DNA from 2 places in the Nonomuraea sp. NPDC052634 genome. Region 2 is predicted to be linked to the other one. Evidence: riboswitches for the same ligand, from Rfam matches in the RefSeq annotation. Region 2 holds a riboswitch; the other holds the start of a gene.
What was found. A riboswitch is a leader RNA that binds a small molecule or an ion and turns the genes downstream of it on or off. The one in region 2 is predicted to bind glycine.

Region 1: it holds a riboswitch for glycine, as region 2 does, so the genes downstream of both, gcvT (glycine cleavage system aminomethyltransferase GcvT) here and gcvP (aminomethyl-transferring glycine dehydrogenase) in region 2, are expected to answer to the same signal.

What each region holds. Positions count from the first base shown of each region.
Region 1 is NZ_JBFATY010000003.1:632,836-644,054, forward strand. It holds gene AB0K67_RS18820 (histidine kinase) at 1-1,158, opposite strand, end outside; gene AB0K67_RS18825 (hypothetical protein) at 1,323-1,793, shown strand; tRNA gene AB0K67_RS18830 (tRNA-Leu) at 1,849-1,921, opposite strand; gene bcp (thioredoxin-dependent thiol peroxidase) at 2,131-2,604, opposite strand; gene AB0K67_RS18840 (DUF3618 domain-containing protein) at 2,783-3,112, shown strand; gene AB0K67_RS18845 (amino acid deaminase/aldolase) at 3,162-4,355, opposite strand; gene AB0K67_RS18850 (DUF6286 domain-containing protein) at 4,493-5,092, shown strand; gene AB0K67_RS18855 (hypothetical protein) at 5,199-5,714, shown strand; gene AB0K67_RS18860 (L-serine ammonia-lyase) at 5,695-7,065, opposite strand; gene gcvH (glycine cleavage system protein GcvH) at 7,123-7,512, opposite strand; gene gcvT (glycine cleavage system aminomethyltransferase GcvT) at 7,509-8,594, opposite strand; glycine riboswitch at 8,725-8,822, opposite strand; gene AB0K67_RS18875 (gamma-glutamyl-gamma-aminobutyrate hydrolase family protein) at 8,888-9,580, opposite strand; gene AB0K67_RS18880 (3-oxoacyl-ACP reductase) at 9,610-10,374, opposite strand; gene AB0K67_RS18885 (aldehyde dehydrogenase family protein) at 10,380-11,219, opposite strand, start outside.
Region 2 is NZ_JBFATY010000001.1:1,025,570-1,036,788, forward strand. It holds gene AB0K67_RS04845 (TetR/AcrR family transcriptional regulator C-terminal domain-containing protein) at 1-366, shown strand, start outside; gene AB0K67_RS04850 (DUF5999 family protein) at 564-755, shown strand; gene AB0K67_RS04855 (alpha/beta family hydrolase) at 1,208-1,798, opposite strand; gene AB0K67_RS04860 (hypothetical protein) at 1,881-2,228, shown strand; gene AB0K67_RS04865 (hypothetical protein) at 2,266-3,075, opposite strand; gene gcvP (aminomethyl-transferring glycine dehydrogenase) at 3,235-6,066, opposite strand; glycine riboswitch at 6,246-6,342, opposite strand; gene AB0K67_RS04875 (MerR family transcriptional regulator) at 6,538-7,158, opposite strand; gene AB0K67_RS04880 (bifunctional nuclease family protein) at 7,306-7,776, opposite strand; gene AB0K67_RS04885 (MerR family transcriptional regulator) at 7,908-8,534, opposite strand; gene AB0K67_RS04890 (FHA domain-containing protein) at 8,558-9,070, opposite strand; gene AB0K67_RS04895 (mannose-1-phosphate guanyltransferase) at 9,339-11,219, opposite strand, start outside.

The sequences.
Region 1 (11,219 bases), on a different contig from region 2:
CGGGCCCGCCGAGACCGCGCCGCCGTACATGCCGGCCCGCTCGCGCATGCCGATCAGCCCGTGGCCGCCGCCGGCGTGCGACGCGGCGGCGCCCCTGCCGTCGTCGGTCACCCGGACCTGCACGTCGCCGCCGCTCACGTCGATCTCGACGGTGGCGCTCGCACCCGGCCCGCCGTGCTTGAGCACGTTCGTCAGGGCCTCCTGGACGATGCGGTAGACGGCGAGCTGCTGCCCCTCGGGCAGCCGCGCGGGATCACCGGAGACCCGCAGCGTGGCAGGCACCGCGAACGTCGCCACCAGCTCGTCGAGCTGGGCCAGGCCGGGTTGCGGGTAGTAGTCGGCGGCCCCTGCTCTTTCCGACGCTGCCTTTCCCGGCTCTGCCTCCTGCGAGTCGTCCTCGGTCTTGCGCAGCACGCCGAGCAGCCTGCGCATCTCGGCCAGCGCGGCCCTGCCGGTGGCGGAGATGGCCTTGACGGCCGTACGGGCCTGCTCGACGTCGGTGTCGAGGGCGTAGCCCGCGCCGTCGGCCTGCACCACCATCACGCTGACGTTGTGGGCCACGACGTCGTGCAGCTCCCTGGCGATCCTGGCCCGCTCGGCCGCCGCGGCCATCCGCGCCTGCTGGTCACGCTCGCGCTCGGCGCGTTCCGCGCGCTCCTCCAGGCTCTCCAGGTAGCGGCGGCGGGTGCTCGCGTACAGGCCGCTCAGCCAGATCGTCACCACGAAGATCGAGCTGCTGAAGAACAGGCCGAGACCCGGATCGTCCCAGTTGATCATGACCATCGCGACGCCCAGCTCGGCCACCAGGCAGGCCGCCATCGCCCAGCGGAAGCGGCACCGGTAGGCCACCGCGTAAAGCGCGACGAGCACGGCCAGATTGGCGGGCATCGGGGCCAGGCCGGCCAGCCACTGACCGAAGCTGACCAGCGCGATCGCCGCGAACGACAGCACCGGCCGGTGCCGCCACAGCAGCGGCAGCAGCAGGAGCGCCGTCAGGCCCAGGTAACCGCCCAGGCCGGGCACCGCGCCGCCGTCCGAGGTGCCCGCACCGCGGCTGGCGAACGCGCTCAGAACGCAGAACAGCGCCAGAGGGCTCGCCCAGAGGGCGTTGGCCAGCTTCTCGTGGTGTCGCGACCACTCCCGCACCCTGCCGAACACAACATCACGATATGCAGGCGTTTTCTGGCTTCTGTCCGCCTCAAGGGTGAAGTGCGGGTACGACCCAGGTCTGACATGATCGGGCGGCTTACGGGCGGCTTACGGGGGCTTTGGCATCCTCCCTATCGGGAGCGCCCCTGCGGGGCGAGTAAAGGGAGATCGTGATGGCGGATCATGATCGCTACGCCGGGCCGCGCGGTGATGAGGAAGCGCCGCGCGGCCCGAACCCTGAGTGGCAGGACTGGCAGCTGAAATACGGCGAACGTGCGGATCAGCCGTACGCCGACATCCCGCCCACGCAGCCGATGGCGGCCTGGGAGACGCCTGACGAGAGCGGCCGTGCCAGGCGCCGGCGGATCGTCGGCGTCGGCCTCGCCGGCCTGCTCGCGGGGGTCCTGATCGGCGGCTTCACCGTCGCCGCGGTCACTGACGCGATGCCTCCCGGCAGGTTCGGCGTCTGGTACGGCACGCCGCACTGGCTCGGGAACGGGAGCCTGGTGATCCCCAAGCCGCCGAAGCCGACCTGCTGGGAGAGCGGCGAAGAGGTGCGCTGCACCGTGCCGCAGCCGCCGCGCCTGCCGCGGCTGCCGTCGGCCCCTGACGCGGATGAGCCCCGGCAGACCTTCACCGGTTGACCGGCGATGTGACGGGGGCCGCGGCCGGTCGGGGCGTGGAAAACCCAATCGTTTGTAGGGCCGGTGGGATTCGAACCCACACTAACAGCCACCTAAAGACTGCGCCTCTGCCATTGGGCTACGACCCCTTTGCCATTGCCATGCCCCGCGAGTTTCGGTCGGGAAATGACAATTCGGGCACGGGAAGTGCCGCGTGCCGCCAATCTTACCGCCTGCGCCCGTGTCCGGCGCCCTGCTCGTGCCCGGCTTTATAGCGCGAATTACGTCGCTCCAAGCCTCGCCTCCGCGCGCCTGAGAGCGCGCGGGACCGTTCCGGGGCCGCCGCGGGGGCGGGGTGTCAGGCCAGGCCGAGCTTCTTCTTGAGCGAGGCCACGTGGCCCGTGGCCTTCACGTTGTAGAGCGCCTGCTCGATCTTCCCGTCGCCGTCGATGACGAACGTCGAGCGGATCACGCCCACGACCTCCTTGCCGTACAGCTTCTTCGTGCCGTAGGCGCCGTAGGCCTTATGGACGGCCAGCTCGGGGTCGGACAGCAGGGGGAAGGTCAGCGCGTCGCGCTCGGCGAATTTGGCCAGCTTCTCCGGCTTGTCCTTCGACACGCCGAGAACGACGAAACCCTCGGCGGTGAGCTGGTCGAGGTTGTCGCGGAAATCGCACGCCTGCTTGGTGCAGCCGGGGGTCATCGCGGCGGGGTAGAAATAGAGGATCACGCGCTTGCCGCGGTAGTCGCCGAGCGAGACGGTGGCGCCGTCGGCGGTGGGGAGCGTGAACTCGGGTGCGGCGTCGCCGGGCGCGAGCTTGGTTTCGGTCACTTGGCCCTCCTGAATTCCTGCCGCCAACTTACCGGCTCAACCTACCGGCCCCGCCGCGTCGCCCGGCTCACCGTACGCTACGGTCGCCGTGCCGTCCGGTGCGCCGACCTGACAGACTGATCACGACCAGAACGGACGGGCCCGCCGCGAGGGCACGCGTACGGTCGAAAGGAGAGCCATGGCCGACACCGATCCCGACGAGCTGGAGCGGCAGATCGCGCGGACGCGCGCGGAGTTGGCGCGGACGGTCGACGCCATCGCCGACCGGGTGAGCCCCAAGAGGGTCGCCGAGCGCACGGTCGCCGACGTCAAGAGCAGGGCAGGTCACTTCGTCGCCGCGGTCGGCGACGCGCTGGGGGTGACGGCACGGCCGGCGCAGCCCGGCGACGACGCCGGCCAGATGTGGGAGGACGAGCAGCCCGACCTGGGACCGGTGCTGATCGGGATCGGCGCGGTGCTGGTCGTCGGGGCCGCCATCGTCCTCATGCGCCGCCGCAAGCGCCGCTGACCCGGCACGCGGGCGGTCAGAGGGTGGTCAGAGGGTGCTCTGGGGACGGTCAGAGGAAGGTGCGGCCCTCGCCCCGGTACGTCGGCACCGACTCCACCAGCGTGTCACCCTCGACCAGGTGCAGCGCGTCGAACCGTTCGCACAGCTCGCCCGCCTTGGCGTGCCTGAAGTACACCCGGTCGCCGATCCGCAGCTCCTCGGCCGCCTGGCCGAGCAGCGGGGTCTGCACCTCGCCCGCGCCCTCGTCGGGCGCGTAGCGCAGCCCGGCGGGCAGATACGGCTGCGGCGCCCGGCTGGGCCCGGTGGGGCCTGAGGCGATGTAACCGCCGCCGAGCACGGTGACGACGTCCCTGGCGGGGCGGCGGACCACGGGGAGCGCGAAGAGCGCGGCGGGCCGCCCGGTGAAGCCCCGGTAGAAGTCGAACAGCCGGGGATGGAAGAGCCCGGAGCCCGCGGCCACCTCGGTGACCGCCTTCTCGCGTACGGTCCGCTCGACGGAGCCGGTGCCGCCGCCGTTGACGAATTCGAGGTCGGCGACCTGGCGTACGGCGTTGACGATCCTGCCCCTGCGCAGCACCAGCTCCCTGGCGGACAGCGCCTGCATGAGCCTGATGAGCCGGGCGTAGACGGCGCTGCCCGGCGGGTCGTCGCCGACCCCGGCGATCTGCGCCTCGTACGCCAGCAACCCGGCCAGCCGGAAGCCAGGACGCTTGGCGATGCGCGCGGCGAGCTCGGCGGCCTGCTCGGCCTCGCGGATGGGGGAGCGCAGCGCGCCGGCCCTGAACCTGCCGCCGAGGGCGACGTAGGAGGCGTCGATGTCGAGGCAGAGCTTGATCTCGGCGCGCGGCCGGACACCGGAGACGGCGGCCTCGATGTAGTCGAGGTGGGCGGCCGAGTCGATGGTGACGGCGATGCTCGCGGCGGCCTTGGGATCCGCCGCCAGGGCGGCCAGGGCCTGCCGGTCGGCGGTGGGGTAGGCGAGGAGGATGTCGGTGTGGCCGTGCCCGGCCAGCCAGAGCGCCTCGGGCAGCGTGTAGGCCATCAGCCCTTGGAAGCCGTCCATGGCGAGCACGCGGTCGAGGACCGCCCTGCACCGTACGGACTTGCTGGCCACCCTGACGGGCTTGCCCGCGGCACGGCGTACGAGGTCGGCGGCGTTGGCCCGCAGGGCGTCGAGGTCGAGGAGCGCGAACGGCGGTTCGAGGCCGGCGGTGGCCCGGTCGTAACGCTGCCGGTGATCCATAACGGCAGCGTAACCGCATATCGGGCAAAAGAATATGAGGCTTGTTCGCGTTGATCTTCGTCCCCGTAATGATCGGGCAAACCGGCGGCGAGGGCGCGGTGTGGGCCGGGCGCCCTCCATGTACGTCTGTCGGTGTGATGACCACGCTTCAGCAGCTCCTGCCCGGTACCGTCGTCGCCCCGCGGAACACCGGGCTGCGCAGGGCGACCAGGGCACTGCGGCCGGCGCGTACCGTCCCGGGCGCCCTGGTGGCGCTCGCGCTGGCGACCGGGCTCGGGGCGACCACGGCCGAGGTGGTCGCGGCGCTGCTCGGCGCGCCGCTCGGCTGGGTGCCGGTCAACGAGCTGATCGAGCTGGCCGGCCGGAGCACCTGGCCGGAGCTGGAGACACTCGCGCTGGCCCTGGCGGGGGCGGGCGCGCTCCTGCTGGTGCTCGCGATCGTGCCAGGCCGTCCACGGCTGGTGCCGGTGGAGACGAACGACCCGCTCATCGTCATCGGCATCACCCGCTCGGGGCTGCGCCGCACCCTGCGCGCGGCGGCCCAGCAGGTGAACGGCGTGGAGCGGGCGAGCGTCCGGCTGCGCCGCCGCACGATCGAGGTGACGGTCATGACGAGCGGGGAGAGCTCGGGCCAGATGCTCAGGCAGGTCGGCGCCGTCGTGGGCGACCGCCTGGCCGGCGTCGGCACGCTGACCACCTGCGAGGTCGTGGTCCGCCTGCGCAGGAGGGCCGCGTGATGGGCCGGTTCGCAGACGGCGGTCGGTTCGCAGGCGGCGGCCGGTTCGCAGGCGGCGGCCGGTACGTAGGCAGCGGTCGGTACGCAGGCAGCGGGAGGGCCGTCTGATGCGCCAATACGCAGGCAACCGTGTGGGACTCGCCGTCGTCGGGGCGATCCTGCTGGCACTCGGCGCGTACGCGTGGCTGCGCGGCCAGGACCGCTTCTTCGACCTGCCGCCGGGCGCGAAGGTGCTGCCCACCGGCGTGCGCAAGTCGCTCGCCGAGAGCCCGTGGCCGCTGTGGTTCGTCGCGTTCGGCCTGCTGCTGCTGACCCTGCTCGCGCTGCGCTGGCTGCTGCTCAGCCTCGGCTGGGGCCGCCGCGGCAGCCACAACGGCACGGGCACCGCGATGCTGTTCGTCGGGCTCAAGGGCGTGGACGGGCTGGGCAGGGCCGGCGTCCGGGTCGCCGCCGACGGCCTGCGCATCGGCCTGACCTGCCCGGCCGCCGCCGACGTCGGCGCGATCGTGAGCAAGCTCGACCAGGACATCGTGGGCCGGATCCGGCGCGAGGTCCGCGACGACGAGTGCCCGGCCGTGGTCCGGCTCCACGTACGGCGTCAGGTCAGCACTCGATCACGTTGACCGCGAGGCCGCCGCGCGAGGTCTCCTTGTACTTGTCGAGCATGTCGCGGCCGGTGTCGCGCATCGTCTTGATCGCCCGGTCGAGCGAGACGAAGTGGCGGCCGTCGCCGCGCAGCGCGATCCGCGCCGCGGTGATGGCCTTGTTGGAGGCCACCGCGTTGCGCTCGATGCACGGGATCTGCACCAGGCCGCCGATCGGGTCGCAGGTCAGCCCCAGGTTGTGCTCGATGCCGATCTCGGCGGCGTTCTCCACCTGCTCGGGCGTGCCGCCCAGGGCCTCGGTGAGCCCGGCGGCGGCCATCGAGCAGGCCGAGCCGACCTCGCCCTGGCAGCCCACCTCGGCGCCGGAGATCGAGGCGTTCTGCTTGAACAGCACCCCGATCGCGCCCGCCGTCAGCAGGAAACGGATGACGCCGTCGTCGTCGGCGTGGGGGACGAAGCGGGTGTAGTAGGTGAGCACGGCCGGGATGATGCCGGCGGCGCCGTTGGTGGGGGCGGTGACGATCCTGCCGCCGGCCGCGTTCTCCTCGTTGACGGCCAGCGCGAACAGCGTCACCCAGTCCATCGCCTGCAACGGGTCGGGCGGCTCTGACTGCAGGCGGCGGTGGAGCTGGTTGGCCCGGCGCTTGACCTTCAGCCCGCCGGGCAGCACGCCCTCCTTGGAGATGCCGCGCGCGACGCACTCCGACATGACCCGCCAGAGGTTCATCAGGCCGCTTCTGATCTCGTCCTCGGTGCGGCCGAACGCCTTCTCGTTCTCCAGCATCAGCGCGGAGATCGACAGGCCGGTGGCCGAGCAGTGCTTGAGCAGCTCCTCGGCGGTGCTGAACGGGTACGGCAGCACGGTGTCGTCCGGCTTGATGCGGTCGGCGCCGGTGGCCTGCTCGTCCACCACGAAGCCGCCGCCGACGGAGAAGTAGACCTTCTCCCGCAGCCGCTCGCCCGACTCCGACCAGGCGGTGAAGCACATGCCGTTAGGGTGCTCGGGCAGCGTGATCTTGCGTTCGAAGACGAGGTGCTCGCCGACGACGAAGGGGATCTCGCGGACGCCGAAGAGCGTGACGGTGCCCGACTCGCGCATGGCGGCGATGCGGGCGTCCACGGTGTCCACGTCGACCAGCTCGGGCTTGTCGCCCGACAGGCCGAGCAGGACGGCCTTGTCGCTGCCGTGGCCCTTGCCGGTCAGGCCCAGCGAGCCGTACAGGATGACCTCCACGCGGGCCACCTGGTCGAGCAGGCCGTCCTGGTGCAGGCCGCGGGCGAACTTGTGCGCGGCGGCCATCGGGCCGCCGGTGTGCGAGCTCGACGGGCCGATGCCGATCTTGAACAGGTCGAAGACGCTGATCGCCATTGATGTGCGCCTTTCATGAAGGGCCGGGGCCCGGCCGCGCGGGCCCCGGCGGGTGGGTCAGGAGTCGCCCGCGGTGAGCGCGGCGTACTCCTCAGGCGAGAGCAGGTCCTCGGGGTCGCCCTCCACGCGGACCTTGAACATCCAGCCCTCGCCGTACGGGTCGCTGTTGACCAGGCTCGGGTCGTCCACGACCGCCTGGTTCACCTCGACGATCTCGCCGCCGACCGGCGTGTAGACCTCGTTCACGGATTTGGTCGACTCCACCTCGCCGACGGAGTCACCCGGCTCGACGTTGCTGCCGACCTCCGGGAGCTGCACGTAGACGACGTCACCAAGGGATTCGGCGGCGAAGTCCGTGATGCCGACGGTCACGGTGACGCTGTCCTCGACGCCGCGCACCCACTCGTGCTCCTTGGTGTAGCTCAGGTCGTCAGGGATGTTGCTCACTTGTTCCTCCTGTAAAAGGGCAGCTCGACCAGGTCCACAGGTTCATGGCTGCCCCGGATGTCCACAGCCAGGCCAGAATCGGCGCCGCTGTCCACGTAGGCCATCGCGATGGGCTTGCCCAGAGTCTGGGAAGGCGCACCGCTGGTGACCTCGCCGACGACCGCGCCGTCTCGGGTCACCGGGTAACCGTGGCGCGGCACCCGGCGGCCCCGCGCGACCAGGCCGACGAGCCTGCGCCTGGGCTGGTCGTCCTTGACCGCCTCCAGCGCGGACCGGCCGACGAAGTCACCGGGCTTGTCGAATTTCACCACCCTGCCGAGCCCCGCGTCGAACGGGGTCAGCTCCGCGGTCAGCTCGTTGCCGTACAGCGGCATGCCGGCCTCCAGGCGGAGAGTGTCACGGGCGGACAGGCCCGCCGGCTTGAGCCCGTGCGGCTCGCCCGCGGCCGTGAGCGCGTGCCAGAGCGGGACGGCGTCCGCGTTGTGGATGAACAGCTCGAAGCCGTCCTCGCCGGTGTAGCCGGTGCGGGCGATGAGGGCCTTGCGGCCGTCCACGGTGCCGGGCAGGCCGGCGTAGTACTTGAGCCCGTCCAGGTCGGCGTCGGTGAGCGTGGCCAGGATCTCCTGCGAGCGCGGGCCCTGGACGGCGATCAGCGCGTACTGGTCGGAGCGGTCCTCGACGACCGCGTCGTACGCCTTGGCGCGCCCGGTCAGCTCGGCGGCGACCTTCTCGTAGTTGGAGGCGTTGGCGACGACCATGAACTCCTCGTCGCCGAGGCGGTAGACGATGAGGTCGTCGAGCACCCCGCCGCGCTCGTTGACGATCATGGTGTAGCGGGCCCGGCCGACGGCCAGCGCCGACAGGTGGCCGACGAGCGCGTAGTCGAGGGCCTCGGCGGCCTGCGGGCCGGTGACGAAGATCTCGCCCATGTGCGACAGGTCGAACAGCCCGGCCGCCTCGCGGACGGCGCGGTGCTCGGCGGACTCGCTGCCGTACCGGAGCGGCATGAGCCAGCCGGCGAAGTCGGTCAGGGTGGCGCCGAGGCTCTCGTGAACGTCTCGGAGCGGTGTCGGTCGGGACATTGGTCGCACCTCAGGACAGGAGTGGATGCCAGCATCCTCCCCCTCTGTCATCGGTGCCTGAGAGCTTCGCCCGACTTTTGCCGGACTTTCACCTTCGGCGAGGCCCCGAGGGCCTGCTTTCCAGAGACACCGTAGCCGTGCGGTCCTTTGCCTTGAGAGGTTCGCGGGGAGGGCTTGCTCCTTCAGGGGCCCTGACCGGCTGTCAGGGCACTCTCCCGCACGGTTTCATCGGTGATGCCCGCCAGCCTAGTGGTGTTATGGGGGTCTTGTCGCGTTCGCCGTCCGGCGAGGGTTCAGCAGGCCGCCACCAGCGCCTCGAAGAGCTTCGGGTCGGCCGCCACCTCCGGGTGCCACTGCACGGCCATCGTGAGGGCGTCCCGGTCCAGCTCCACCGCCTCGATCGTGCCGTCCGCCGCCGTCGCGGTGACCGCCAGGCCGGGCGCGAGACGGTCCACGGCCTGGTGGTGGTAGTGGGGGACCGGCAGCGGCTCCGCACCCAGGGCCTTGGCCAGCCGCGAGCCGGGCACGGGCGTGACCGGCAGGTCGCCGAAACGGCCGGGACCCGGGCAGTGGCCGGTGTGGCCCACGACGTCCGGCAGGTGCTGGTGCAGGCTGCCGCCGAGCAGCACGTTCAGCACCTGGAGACCCCGGCAGATGCCCAGGTAGGGCAGGCCGGCGTCGAGCGCGGCGCGCAGCAGCGCGAACTCGGCCGCGTCGCGGAACTCCCGCACGTAGCCGGTGCGCTCGTGCGGCGTCGCGGCGTACCTGGCCGGGTCGATGTCGCCGCCGCCCGCCAGGATGAGCCCGTCGAGCCGGTCCACGAGCGCGGCGGGCTCACCGGCCGGCGGCAGCACGACCGGCTGCCCGCCCGCCGCCGCCACCTTCTCCACGTACGCATGCGGCAGCAGCGCGGCGGGCGTGTCCCGCCACACCGTGAACGTGGCCTGCTCGACGTAACAGGTGATGCCGATGACCGGACGCCGCATGGCGTGCCCCCTTAGACCCGCGCCCCCTCTTACAGCGGTGTGACGTACGCGCCGGAGATGCCGCCGTCCACCAGGAATTCGCTGGCCGTGATGAACGACGCGTCGTCGCTGGCCAGGAACGCCACCGCCGCCGCGATCTCCGACGCCTCGGCGAAGCGGCCGATCGGCACGTGCACCAGCCGCCGCTGCGCCCGCTCCGGGTCCTTGGCGAACAGCTCCTGCAGCAGCGGCGTGTTCACCGGGCCGGGGCACAGCGCGTTCACCCTGATGCCCTCCCTGGCGAACTGCACGCCCAGCTCCCGCGACAGCGCCAGCACGCCGCCCTTGGAGGCGGTGTAGGAGATCTGCGAGGTCGCCGACCCCATGACCGCGACGAACGAGGCCGTGTTGATGATCGAGCCCTTGCCCTGCCGCCGCATGTACGGGATGACGTGCTTGCAGCACAGGTAGACGCTGGTCAGGTTCACCTCCTGGACCCGCCGCCAGGCCTCCAGGCCGGTCTCCAGGATCGAGTCGTCGTCGGGCGGCGAGATGCCGGCGTTGTTGAAGGCGATGTCCACGCTGCCGTATGTCTCGTGCGCGGTGGCGAACATGCGGATCACGTCGTCCTCGCGGGTCACGTCGGCCCGTACGAACAGGCCGCCGACCTCGCTCGCGGCCTTGGCGCCGGCGTCCTCGTCGATGTCCGCGCAGACCACCCTGGCGCCCTCCTCGGCGAAGCGCCGGGCCGTGGCCAGCCCGATCCCGCTCGCCGCCCCCGTGATGACCGCCACCCGATCCTGCAAGCGCTGCATCCGCGTCACTCCGTTGCGATGAAGACGTTCTTGACCTCGGTGAACGCCGCCAGGGCGTCAGGGCCGAGCTCCCTGCCGAGTCCGGACTGCTTGAAGCCGCCGAACGGGGTCCAGTAGCGGACCGACGAGTGTGAGTTGACCGACAGCGCGCCCGACTCGACCGCCCTGGCCACGCGCAGCGCCCGCCCCACGTCGCGGGTCCAGATGGAGCCGCTCAGCCCGTACGGGGTGTCGTTGGCGATGCGCACGGCGTCGGCCTCGTCGTCGAACCTGGCCACCGACACCACGGGCCCGAAGATCTCCTCGGTGAACGCCCGGTCGGTGACTTCGGGGGTCAGCACGGTGGGCGGGAACCAGAAGCCCTTGCCCTCGGGGCAGGAGCCCTGCAGGTAGGGGGTGCCCTCGACGAAGCCCGCCACGCGGGCCAGGTGCTCGGCGCTGATGAGCGGGCCCATCTCAGTGGCCTCGTCGCGCGGGTCGCCGACCTTGACGCCGAGCACGGCGGGGGCGAGCAGGGCCATGAACTCGTCGTACACGCTCGCCTGGACGAGCAGGCGGGAGCGGGCGCAGCAGTCCTGCCCGGCGTTGTCGAACACCGCGTACGGCGCCGTCGCCGCGGCCTTCTCCAGGTCCGCGTCCGCGAACACGATGTTGGCCGACTTGCCACCCAGCTCCAGCGTGACCCGCTTGACGTGGCGCGCGGCCTTGGCCGCGATCTCCTTGCCCACCTCGGTCGAGCCGGTGAAGACGATCTTGGGTACGCCGGGGTGCTCGACCAGGCGGGCGCCCGCGACCTCCCCTGCCCCGGGCAGCACCTGGAGCACCCCCTCGGGGAGGCCCGCCTC
Region 2 (11,219 bases):
GTCACGTCCGTGCACGTCGAGCCGCGATCGACCTGGCAGGAGACGGCCAAGGCGTGGTGCCGGGCGAGCAGGGAGCTGCTGCGCGAGCACCCGGGCGTACTGGCGCTGGCGCTGACCAAGCCGCCCAAGGGCGCCACGGCGATCGCGATCAGGGAGCAGACCGAGCAGCTCGCCGAGGCTGGCCTGGAGAACGCCGCCGAGGCCGTACGCGCGCTGCGGGCCTTCGTGTTCGGCAGCGTGGCGGTCGAGGTGCAGCAGTCCGGCTGGGCCGACCCCGAGGTCGATGAATGGGTCAGGCGGGACGAAAGAGCGGATGAGGACTTCGAGCGCGGACTCGACGCTCTTCTCAAGGGATTGCAAACGTGATGCGCGTGGTGCGCTCGGCCCGTTATCCTGCAAGAGGCACGTTGTGTCGAAGGTCACACGGTTCGGGGACCCTCCTGTAACAGTCCCTGCGGGCCATGCCGAAACGTGTGACTCGCCACACGGGCCAGCACAACTACCCGAGCCGGCTCCCGCCCCTCCACCACGGGAGCATCCCACGAGATATCGGAGGCACGCCGATGTGCCCGCATGAACCGGCCTGTCCGGATGCAGAGGCGCCGGACCGCGAAGCGGCCCGCACACTCGCCAGTCACCCCGAACAGGGGTGGAGCCTGCTTTGCAACGGTGTCGTCCTGTTCGAGGACACCGGAGAGCTTCTGCCCAGCGGCGCGGCCATCGCGCCGCACCGGCCCGTGGTCGGCGCGGCCTGACCCGCCACCGGGCGGCCGGTGCGCGGCTCCGCGCCAGGCCGCCCATCTTCGCCGGCCCGCGCCAGCGGCACATGAACGCCGCGCGCGGGCCCATACGAAGGCCCGTGAAGGGCCGCCCAGAGGTTTCGCGCGAAGACCCTTCTAGACCCGTACAAAGCCGGCCCAGAAGCCGGCATCCCGCCCGTGCGGCCTGATGCGACGGCCCGCACAGCGCGCGTGAACCTGCAACCGAACGACGTGCGCAAGAAGCGCACGCGATGCCGCGCACAGGCCGAGCAAGGCGCCTGAGCAAGCCACACGACGCGCATGAAGATCGCGCAGCGCCCGTGCAGGCCCGCCCGGTCCGGCCGGGCAGGCGGCGCGGGTAAGGAGCGTACGACGCGCGCAGGCCCGCGCGGTGCGGGCGAACCACACCCACGCAGGCACAAGCGCTCAGGCCCGGACAGTGCGGGCTAGGCGTACCGGGTGAGCCACTCCGCGACGATCTCGCCCACCCGGGCGGGGTTCTTGTTGAGGTCGTGGTTCTCCCCCGGCAGCACCACCAGCCGGGCCGCGTCCTCCGCATCGGGTATGCCGAACGGGTCGCGATCGCCGTTCACCACCAGCACATCGACCCCGGCCTCGCGCAGCTCGTCGGCCCGTGAACGTTCCGGCTTGCCCGGCGGGTGCACCGGGTAGGCCAGCGCCACCACGGTGACGGCGCCGACGGCCTTGGCCGTACGGCAGGCCAGCCGCGCGCCGTTGCTCCGCCCGCCCTGCACCAGCGGCAGCCCGGGAAAGCGCTCGCGCAGCGCGTTCACCACGCTCTCCCACGCCTCGTCCTGCGCAGCCGCGGAGCCGGGCGCCCGCGCCCCCGCCACCCGGAACGCCTGCGTCACCCGCGCCACCGTGGCCCCCACCGCCAGGGCCGCATCGCGCACGGCCAGCAGATCGGGCGAGTCCACGCCGCCGCCGGCGCCGTGGGTCATCACCAGCAACAGCCTGGGGTCCTCGGCCTCGTCGATCTCGGCCATCGCCGGGCCTCTCGGGGTCATCACCTGCATGGCAGCACCGTACCTCCGGAGGATCACGCCCTACCTCTCAGGTGGGATGACGGCGTGCCACGGCCCGTGGATGATAGATCGCATGTCAGACAAACGCCTCAGGGACGACCTGCAGGCCACGTTGGACGCCCGGCGCGACCTGGGCCCGGAGTACGAGGCCGCCCTCATCGACTCGTTCATGGAGCGTCTCGACGCCACGATCGCGCACCGCGTACGCGCCGAGCTCGACCGCCACGAGCCCGCGCCGCAGGGCAAGCGGCAGAGCCCGGCCGGGCCGATGGTCGCGATCGTGATCGGCTCGCTGGCCCTCAGCATCCCGCTGACCGGCATCGCGGTCGCGAGCGCGGGCGCGGGCGGCCTGCTGATCACCTGGATGGCGATCGTCGCGATCAACGTGGCGGCCGCCGCCGTGATCATGCGGCGCCGCTGACCGGCGCGGCGCCCAGGCGACGCGATCCGCCAGCGCGTCAGGTGTCGCGGTGGTAGCGCAGGCGTACCTCGGCGGCGAGCGTCTCGTCCTCGTGCTCCAGCCCGTACGTCCACACCCGCTCGGCGTCCTCATTGCGCCCGCGCAGCGGCAGCGTGCGGGCCAGCAGCTCGATGGCCAGGGCGCTGGTCTGCGGGTCGGCGCCGCCTTCGACGCTCTCGGCGAACTCGGCGCAGGCGAGCTCCAGATGCGCGATGCCGAGCTGCACCCGCAGCCCGGGGATCTCGTCTTCCGGGGCGAACTCCAGAGCGTCGAGCAGCACCTCGGCCGCCGCGCCCGGCTCGCCGTGCTCGACCATCAGATCGGCCAGGCGCTGGGCGGCGTGCGCGCCGATCCGCGCGTCTCCGGCCTCGACGCCGGCCTGCATGGCCTCGCGCAGCTCCTTCTCGGCCTCGGCCAGGTTGCCCTCGCGGACGGCGAGCCTGGCCAGCCCGAGGCGCGCGAGCGGCACGTACGCGGGCGTCCCGACCCCCAGCACCGCCTGCCAGGCGCCCCTGGCCTGCTCGTCGCGCCCTTCGCGCTCGAACCCCTGGGCGAGGTGGCAGGCGGCCTGGGCGGCGTATTCGGGGTGTCCTGTGGCCAGGGCGGTCCTGGCGGCCCGCCGTGCGGCCTCGACGTCGCCGCGCTGCTCCAGGACCACGGCGAGGCCCACGGCGGCCTGGGCGCGGTCGGGCTCGTCGGGATCGTCGGCCAGCTCGCCGAGTATCGCCGCCGCCGCGTCGAGTTCGCCGCGTTCGGCCAGGCGGCGGGCGGTGTCGAGGGGCGAGGTCTCCAGTTCTGAGGACGTCAACGGAGCTCCTTGTGGGGACGGTCGGCCCCGAGCCTAACGACTTCCGTCGATCATGTCTGCTCACTTGACGCCGAAGGACTGGCGGGCTCGCCGGCGGGGCGCGGGAGCGGCCGCGCATGCCGGAGGGCGGGCTCGTGCGGCCCGCCCTCCGGTCTCCGCTCAGTCCTCGTACGCCTCCAGCGGCGGGCAGGAGCACACCAGGTTGCGGTCACCGTACGCCTGGTCGATGCGGCGCACCGGCGACCAGTACTTGTTCTCGCGCAGGGACGCCACCGGGTAGGCGGCCTCGCTGCGGCTGTAGGGGTGCGTCCACTCGTCGGCGGTGACCGACTCGGCGGTGTGCGGGGCGTTGCGCAGCGGGTTGTCGGTCTTGTCGTACTCGCCGGAGGCGACCTTCGCGATCTCGCCGCGGATGGCGATCATCGCGTCGACGAACCGGTCGAGCTCGGCGAGGTCCTCGCTCTCGGTGGGCTCGATCATCAGCGTGCCGGCCACCGGGAACGACATGGTCGGCGCGTGGAAGCCGTAGTCGATGAGGCGCTTGGCCACGTCGTCCACGGTGACGCCGGTCTCCTTGGTGATCTGCCGCAGGTCGATGATGCACTCGTGCGCGACCAGGCCGCCGCGGCCGGTGTAGAGCACCGGGTAGTGCGGGGCCAGCCGGCGGGCGAGGTAGTTGGCCGACAGGATGGCCTGCTGGGTGGCGGCGGTGAGGCCGTCGGCGCCCATCATCCTGACGTAGGCGTACGAGATGGGCAGGATGCCCGCCGACCCGTACGGCGCCGCCGAGACCGGCCCGACCGGGGTGCCGCCGCGCAGCGGGTGGCCGGGCAGGTAGGGGGCGAGGTGGGCGCGGACGGCCACCGGCCCGACGCCGGGCCCGCCGCCGCCGTGCGGGATGCAGAAGGTCTTGTGCAGGTTGAGGTGGGACACGTCGGCCCCGAACTCGCCCGGCTTGGCCAGGCCGACGAGCGCGTTGAGGTTGGCGCCGTCGACGTAGACCTGGCCGCCGGCCTCGTGCACCTTGGCGCAGATCTCGGTGATGGCCTCCTCGTATACGCCGTGCGTGGACGGGTACGTCACCATGATCGCGGCGAGCGCGTCGCGGTGCTTTTCGATCTTGGCGTCGAGGTCGGCGAGGTCGACGTTGCCGTCCTTGTCGCAGGCCACGACGACGACGCGCATGCCGGCCATGACGGCGCTGGCGGCGTTGGTGCCGTGAGCGGACGACGGGATGAGGCAGACGTCGCGCCGGTCCTCGCCGTTGGCGCGATGGTAGGCGCGGATGGCCAGCAGGCCCGCGAACTCGCCCTGGGAGCCGGCGTTCGGCTGGATGGAGACGGCGTCGTAGCCGGTCACCTCGGCGAGCCAGCTCTCCAGCGTGCCGATCAGCTCGCGGTAGCCCTCGGCCTGCGACTCGGGCGCGAACGGGTGGATGGCGGCGAACTCCGGCCAGGTGATCGGCTCCATCTCGGTGGTCGCGTTCAGCTTCATCGTGCAGGAGCCGAGCGGGATCATCGAGCGGTCGAGCGCGATGTCCTTGTCCTGGAGCTTGCGCAGGTAGCGCAGCATCGCGGTCTCGGAGCGGTGCTGGTGGAAGACCGGGTGGGTCAGGTAGTCGCTCTCGCGCAGCAGCGAGGCGGGCAGCGCGTCGGGGGCCTGCTCGGGCTCGATCGCGTCGCCGGTGACGCCGAACGCGGCGCGTACGGCGGCCAGCTCGGCGGCGCCGGTCTTCTCGTCGCAGGCGACGGAGACGTGGTCGGCGTCCACCTGCCAGAGGTTGATGCCCCGCTCGGCGGCGGCGGCCACGACCTCAGCGGCCCTGCCGGGCACGCGGGCGAGCACGGTGTCGAAGAACTCGCCGTGCACGACCTCGATGCCGGCGCCCTTCAGGCTCTCGGCCAGGGCGCTGGCCTGGCGGTGCACGCGGCGGGCGATGCGGCGCAGGCCCTCGGGGCCGTGGTAGACGGCGTACATGCTCGCGATGACGGCCAGCAGCACCTGGGCGGTGCAGATGTTGCTGGTGGCCTTCTCGCGGCGGATGTGCTGCTCGCGGGTCTGCAGGGCCAGCCGGTAGGCGGGGTCGCCGTCGGCGTCCACGGACACGCCGACCAGGCGGCCGGGGAGCTGGCGCTGCAGCCCGTCGCGTACGGACATGTAGGCCGCGTGCGGACCGCCGAAGCCGAACGGCACGCCGAAGCGCTGGGAGGAGCCGACGGCGATGTCGGCGCCCAGCTCGCCGGGGGCGGCGATCAGCGTGAGCGCCAGCAGGTCGGCGGCGGCCACGACGAGCGCGCCCTTGTCGTGCGCGGCGGCGGCGACGTCGCGGAAGTCGCGCAGCCGGCCGGAGGCGCCCGGGTACTGCACGAGCACGCCGAAGCACTCGGGCAGCTCACCGTCGAGCGAGTGCTCGACGAGCGTGATGCCGAGCGGCTCGGCCCTGGTGGCGAGCACGGCCTTGGTCTGCGGCAGCGCGTCGGCGTCCACCACGAACACGTTGCTCTTGGACTTGCCCGCCCGGCGGGCCAGCGTCATGGCCTCGGCGGCGGCGGTGCCCTCGTCGAGCAGGGACGCGCCGGCGACGGGCAGGCCGGTGAGGTCGGAGACGACCGTCTGGAAGTTCAGCAGCGCCTCAAGGCGGCCCTGCGAGATCTCCGGCTGGTACGGCGTGTAGGCGGTGTACCAGCCCGGGTTCTCCAGCAGGTTGCGGCGGATGACGGCGGGCGTGACGGTGTCGTAGTAGCCCAGGCCGATCATGGAGGTGAGGACCTTGTTGCGGCCGGCCAGAGCGCGCAGCTCGGCGATGGCCTCGGCCTCGCCGATCGCGGCGGGCAGCCGGAGCCGGTCCTTGGCCCTGATCGACTCCGGGACGGCCACGGCCACGAGGTCGGCGACGGACTCGAAGCCCACGGCCTCGAGCATGCGCTGCTGCTCGGACTCGGAGGGGCCGATATGCCTGGACGAGAACGGCGGAGCTGACAGATCGGTCATGGTGTGCCTCCCGAGGCTTTCGGAGACCGGCGCCGGGGCGCGGGCGAGTGCCGGATCTCCCCCTCTGTCAGCGCGGGCCACGCGTTGCGCGGCGCCACGACCTGAGAGCTTCACCCTGACGCAGGGCTTGCACCGTCGGTGAGACACGCCTGGCGGGCGCGCCTGCTTTCCAGAGTCGCCTCGCCCGAGCGGTACCGGTTGCCTGAGAGATTCCGGGGAGGGTTGCTCCTTCGGCGCCCTGGGCACGGTGCCCGGGGACTCTCCCGCACGGGGTCGTCAGCTTTGCTGTCCTAGATTACTACGGTAGGCCGGGATTGCCGTGCACCGCACCACGCGTGAAGGGCGCACTTCACCGCAGGTCCGGCGGTGAGGGCCTGATGGCGCGGTGACGCTGTGCCGCCTCTCCGCTCCCCTGCGTGCCCCGCCCCGGGCGGCGTTCCCCCGGGTGCGAGCGGTACGGAAGTGATCAGGTCAGCCGATGCGGCGGGCGCGCCGCCTGCGGGCCAGTTCGTCAGCGGGGTGGTCGGCCGGGACGGTGTCCTCGACCGCCGCTCGTTCCCCCGGCAGCTCCGCGAGGGATCCCTCGACCTCGCGCCAGACCCGGCCGAGCGCGATGCCGAACACGCCCTGCCCGCCCTGGAGGAGGTCTATCACCTCGTCGGCCGAGGTGCACTCGTAGACGCTGACGCCGTCGCTCATGAGCGTGATCTGGGCGAGGTCGGCGACCCCGCGGTCACGCAGGTGCTGGACGGCCGTACGGATCTGTTGCAGCGACACCCCGGTGTCGAGGAGCCGTTTGACGACCTTGAGCACCAGGATGTCGCGGAAGCTGTAGAGCCGCTGTGAGCCCGAACCGTGCGCGGCCCTGATCGTGGGCTCTACCAGGCCCGTGCGCGCCCAGTAGTCGAGCTGCCTGTAGGTGATGCCGGCGGCGGCGCAGGCCGTGGGCCCGCGGTATCCGATGTCACCCGGCAGCGCCGTCGGCTGCTCGTCGAAGAGCAGTCCCTGCTCTCCGGCACGCTGCCGCGCGCTCTCGCGCCGCACCGGATCTTCCTGGCCGGCCGTCTTTCCCTCGCCGCTGCTGACCGCCACGCGGACCTCCGGCTTTCTCTCATCCCGTGGCCTGATCTGGGGGTTCGTAAAGGGCGGCCACGGGTTTCACTTGCACCGTAGGACCGTGACCATGCTCAGTCAACGATCCGGCTCGGCGCGTCGTGAAGCGTAAATGCACTGAAATACCTACCCCGCCCTGCCGAAGTCTTCAGGAGTGATCGTGTCAAGGAACTCCCTGAACTTCTCCACTTCGTCCTCCTGGTCGTCCGGAATGATCACCCCGGCCTCCTGGACGACCTCTTCGCTGGCGAAGATCCGCGCCCCCGTACGCAGGGCGAGCGCGATCGAGTCGGACGGCCGCGCGCTCACCTCCACGCCGTTGGAGAACACCAGGTCGGCGAAGAAGATGCCGTCGCGCAGGGCGACGATGTTGACCGCTCGCAGGCCCACACCCAGGGCGCTCAGCACGTCTCGGAAGAGATCGTGGGTGAGCGGCCGCGGCGGCGGCTCCTCAGCCTGGGCCAGTGCGATGGCCGTGGCTTCGGTCATGCCGATCCATATAGGAAGGAACCGCTCCCCGTGTGCCTCCTTGAGCAAGACGATCGGCTGATTTGTGGGCATTTCAACTCGAACGCCCACGACCTCCATCTGCAACACGGGCTGCTCCGTATTCCTGACCGGTCACCCGGCACAGCTTGTGAACATCGCTTCTGCTGACTGGTTCCTGCAATTCAACGTAACACCCGGTGGGCCCGGAATGTGCCCTCGCCTCCCAGCTCGCTTCGTCGTCAACGACCCAGGACCGACCGCACCTCCGTGCGCACAAGGGATGCGTGCAGGTCGAGCAGAAGATTCGACAGCTCGCGGGCGACCTCGTCGGCCTCTCCGATGGCTCCGGGGCGGCGCCGCTTGAGTATCGGGGCGACCGTCTGCTCGACCAGCCCGGCCTCGCGCTCGGCCGCCGCCTTGACCGCCCGCAGATGCCGGGCGTGCAGGCCGAAACGGGCCAGGGCGCCGACGGTGCGGGCGATCTTGAGCGCCTCCTCGTCGTAGCGCCTGGCCACCGGGGCCAGCAGGCCGTAGTCCTCCAGCTCGGTGAGCGTCTCGTCGTCGATGCCCGCCCTCTCGAGCAGCTCGGCCCGGCTGAGCTTGACCTCCTGCGCCTGCTGCACCGCGCGCGGCCGGCCGAAGCTCTCGGCCATCTTGTCCTTGATCACGCGCAGCGGCAGGTAGTGGTCGCGCTGCTCGGTCAGGATGAAGCGCAGTTGCTCGACGTGCAGGTGGGTGAACTTGCGGAAGCCGGAGGGGCTGCGCTCGGGCTCGATCAGCCCTTCGCCCTCCAAGAACCTGATCTTGGAGATCGTCACATCGGGAAACTCGCTCCGCAGGAGCGCGAGCACCTCCCCGATGCTCATGTGCGAGCGTGCCGCCTGTGAAGTCATACGCCGGAGCTGCCCCGCATCAGGAAGAGAAGGCGAAACTTGCCGATCTGCACCTCGTCGCCCGAGTGCAAGGGTACCTCCTCGATACGCTCGCGGTTGACGTACGTGCCGTTGAGGCTGCCCACGTCGCGCACGGAGAACTGACCGCCCGGGTGGCGGTAGAACTCGACGTGGCGGCGGGAGACCGTGATGTCGTCGAGGAAGATGTCGCTCTCGGGGTGGCGCCCCGTCGTCGTCAGGTCTTTGTCGAGCCGGAAACGGCTCCCCTGGTTGGGGCCCCTGGTCACGGTGAGCAACGCCGTGCCGGGCGGAAGCTGCTCGACGAGCGCCCGCTCGGCCTGGAGCATGTCGCCTGTCTCAGCCTCGTACGCCTCGATTCCCGCTATGGAGATCGTCGAGGTGGTGTCCCCGGAGACCTCGTGTCTGGTCAGCGGCGACCCACAACGGGAACAGAAACGGGCATCCTCGGGGTTGGCGTGCCCGCACTGCGTGCAGTAGACGCTCGGCATCGATCGGCTCGGCCTCCTACCGCGAAGACGCGGCGACGGTGCTCTGGGCGCGCCTCGCTTCGCTATTTTCACGTTTGCGAATGCCGCAACTTACGCTGATCAGCGGCAAAGGTCAAGGCGGGGCGCTGCACTGTGGTTCGGACGCAGATAAAGTTACCGCCGCCCCCGCCCCGTGGTCCATGCCGCCGCGCGTTTCTACATTACGATCTTGCGGCACTCTCTGGGCACGTCATCGGCAAACCCTTTCCGTTGACTCTGCGTGACGGGCTCAGCCCGCCGCCCGCTCCACGACCCGCGCCCAGCGTTCGAGCAGGGCCTGGGCGCCGTCCAGATCCGCCGCCTCCGCCCACAGGTCGGTGACCGGCTCCGTGGCGGCCGGCAGCACCAGCACCCAGCTGCCGTCGTCGCGGGCCACGCGCACGCCGTCGGTGGTGTCGACGCGGTGCCCGTCGGGCTCGGCCTCGGCCGCCTCGATGACCGAGCGCATGACCGCTCCCTTGGCCGCCCACGGCGTGGGCACCGACCGCCTGAGCAGCCTTGCCTCGGGGATCCTCGCGTCGATCTGGCTGAGCGACAGCCGGGTGCGCGCCACCAGCCCGAGCAGCCGCATGAACGCGGCAAGCCCGTCGATGGCCGGGCTGAACTCGGGCACCACGAACCCGCCGCGCCCGTCGGCGGCGAAGATCATGTCGGGTCCCGCGGCGGCCGAGGTGAGCGCGTCGAGCGCGGTGGGCGTCCACTGCACCTGCACGCCGTGGAAGCGGCAGACCTGCTCGGCGACCCTGGTCGTGGTGACCGGCAACGCCACCTGGCCGCCCCGCCGTTCGGCGGCCACCAGGTCGAGCACGACGAGCAGGGCGCGTTCCTCACTGATGAGCTGGCCCTTCTCGTCCACCAGGGCGATGCGCTCCCCCACCGGGTCGAACCGCACCCCGAACGCCGCCCTCGACGAGCTGACCAGCTCCGACAGGCGCTGCAGGTCACGACGGCGCTCGGCCAGCGTCTCGGTGGGCGAGACGTCGTCGAGCCTGGCGTTGACCGTGAGCACCTCGACGCCGACCCTGGCCAGCAGCGTGGGCAGCACCAGCGACGAGGTGCCGCCCGCGCAGTCGACGACGACCTTCATGTCCCGCACGCCGCTCACGCCCACATGGCGCAGCAGCTCGTGGGTGTAGTCCTCGACCGCGCGCGACGGGTAGGTCAGCTCGGCGATCTCGCCGGGGAAGGCGCGGCGGAACTCCTGGCGGGAGAAGACCCGCTCCAGCTTGCGCTGCGCGGCGGGCGGCAGGTCGGCGCCCCGGTCGTCCATGATGACGATGTCGACGCTCTGCGGGTCGCCCGGAGTGGTGCGCAGCGCGATGCCGCCGGCCGCGGACACCCTGGCCGTGTGGAAACGGGTGACCGGCAGCGGGGCGGCCTCCAGGTCGAGGACGTTGATGGCGCCCGCGGTCAGCGCGCCGATGACGGCCCGCTTGAGCGCCCTGGCGGCCAGCGAGCAGTCGCGGGAGGTGACGACGTGCTCGCCCTTCTTCAGCGTGGTGGCGTACGCGCTGGCCAGGCGCACGCACAGCTCGGCGGTGATCTCCACGTTGACCAGGCCGCTGACGCCGCGCGGGCCGAACAGGTTGCGCTGGCCGCGCGACTCCCAGATGACGCTGGTGTTGACCACCGCGCCGGCCTCGATGGTCTTGAACGGATAGACCTTGACGCCGCTGGAGACGTACGCCTCGGCCTCGATGACGCATTCGTCGCCGATGACGGCGTTCTCCTCGATGCGGGCGCCCGCCATCACGTCGGTGCTCTTGCCGATGACGCAGCCGCGCAGGTGGGTGCCGGGGCCGAGGTAGACGTTGTCGTGGACGACCGCGCGGTGCAGGAACGCGCCCTCGCGGACGACCGCGTTGTTGCCCAGCACGGTGTACTCGCGCAGCTCGGCCCCCGCCTCGACCTTGGCGTAGTCGCCGATGAGCAGCGGGCCCTTGAGCACGGCGTCGGGATCGACGGAGGCCGAGTCGGCGACCCACACGCCGGGCGAGACCTCGAAGCCGCCGATGTCGAGCGCGACCCGGCCCGACAGGGCGTCGGCCTGGGCCTTGAGATAGCTGTCGTGGGTGCCGACGTCCTCCCAGTAGCCGTCGGCGACGTAGCC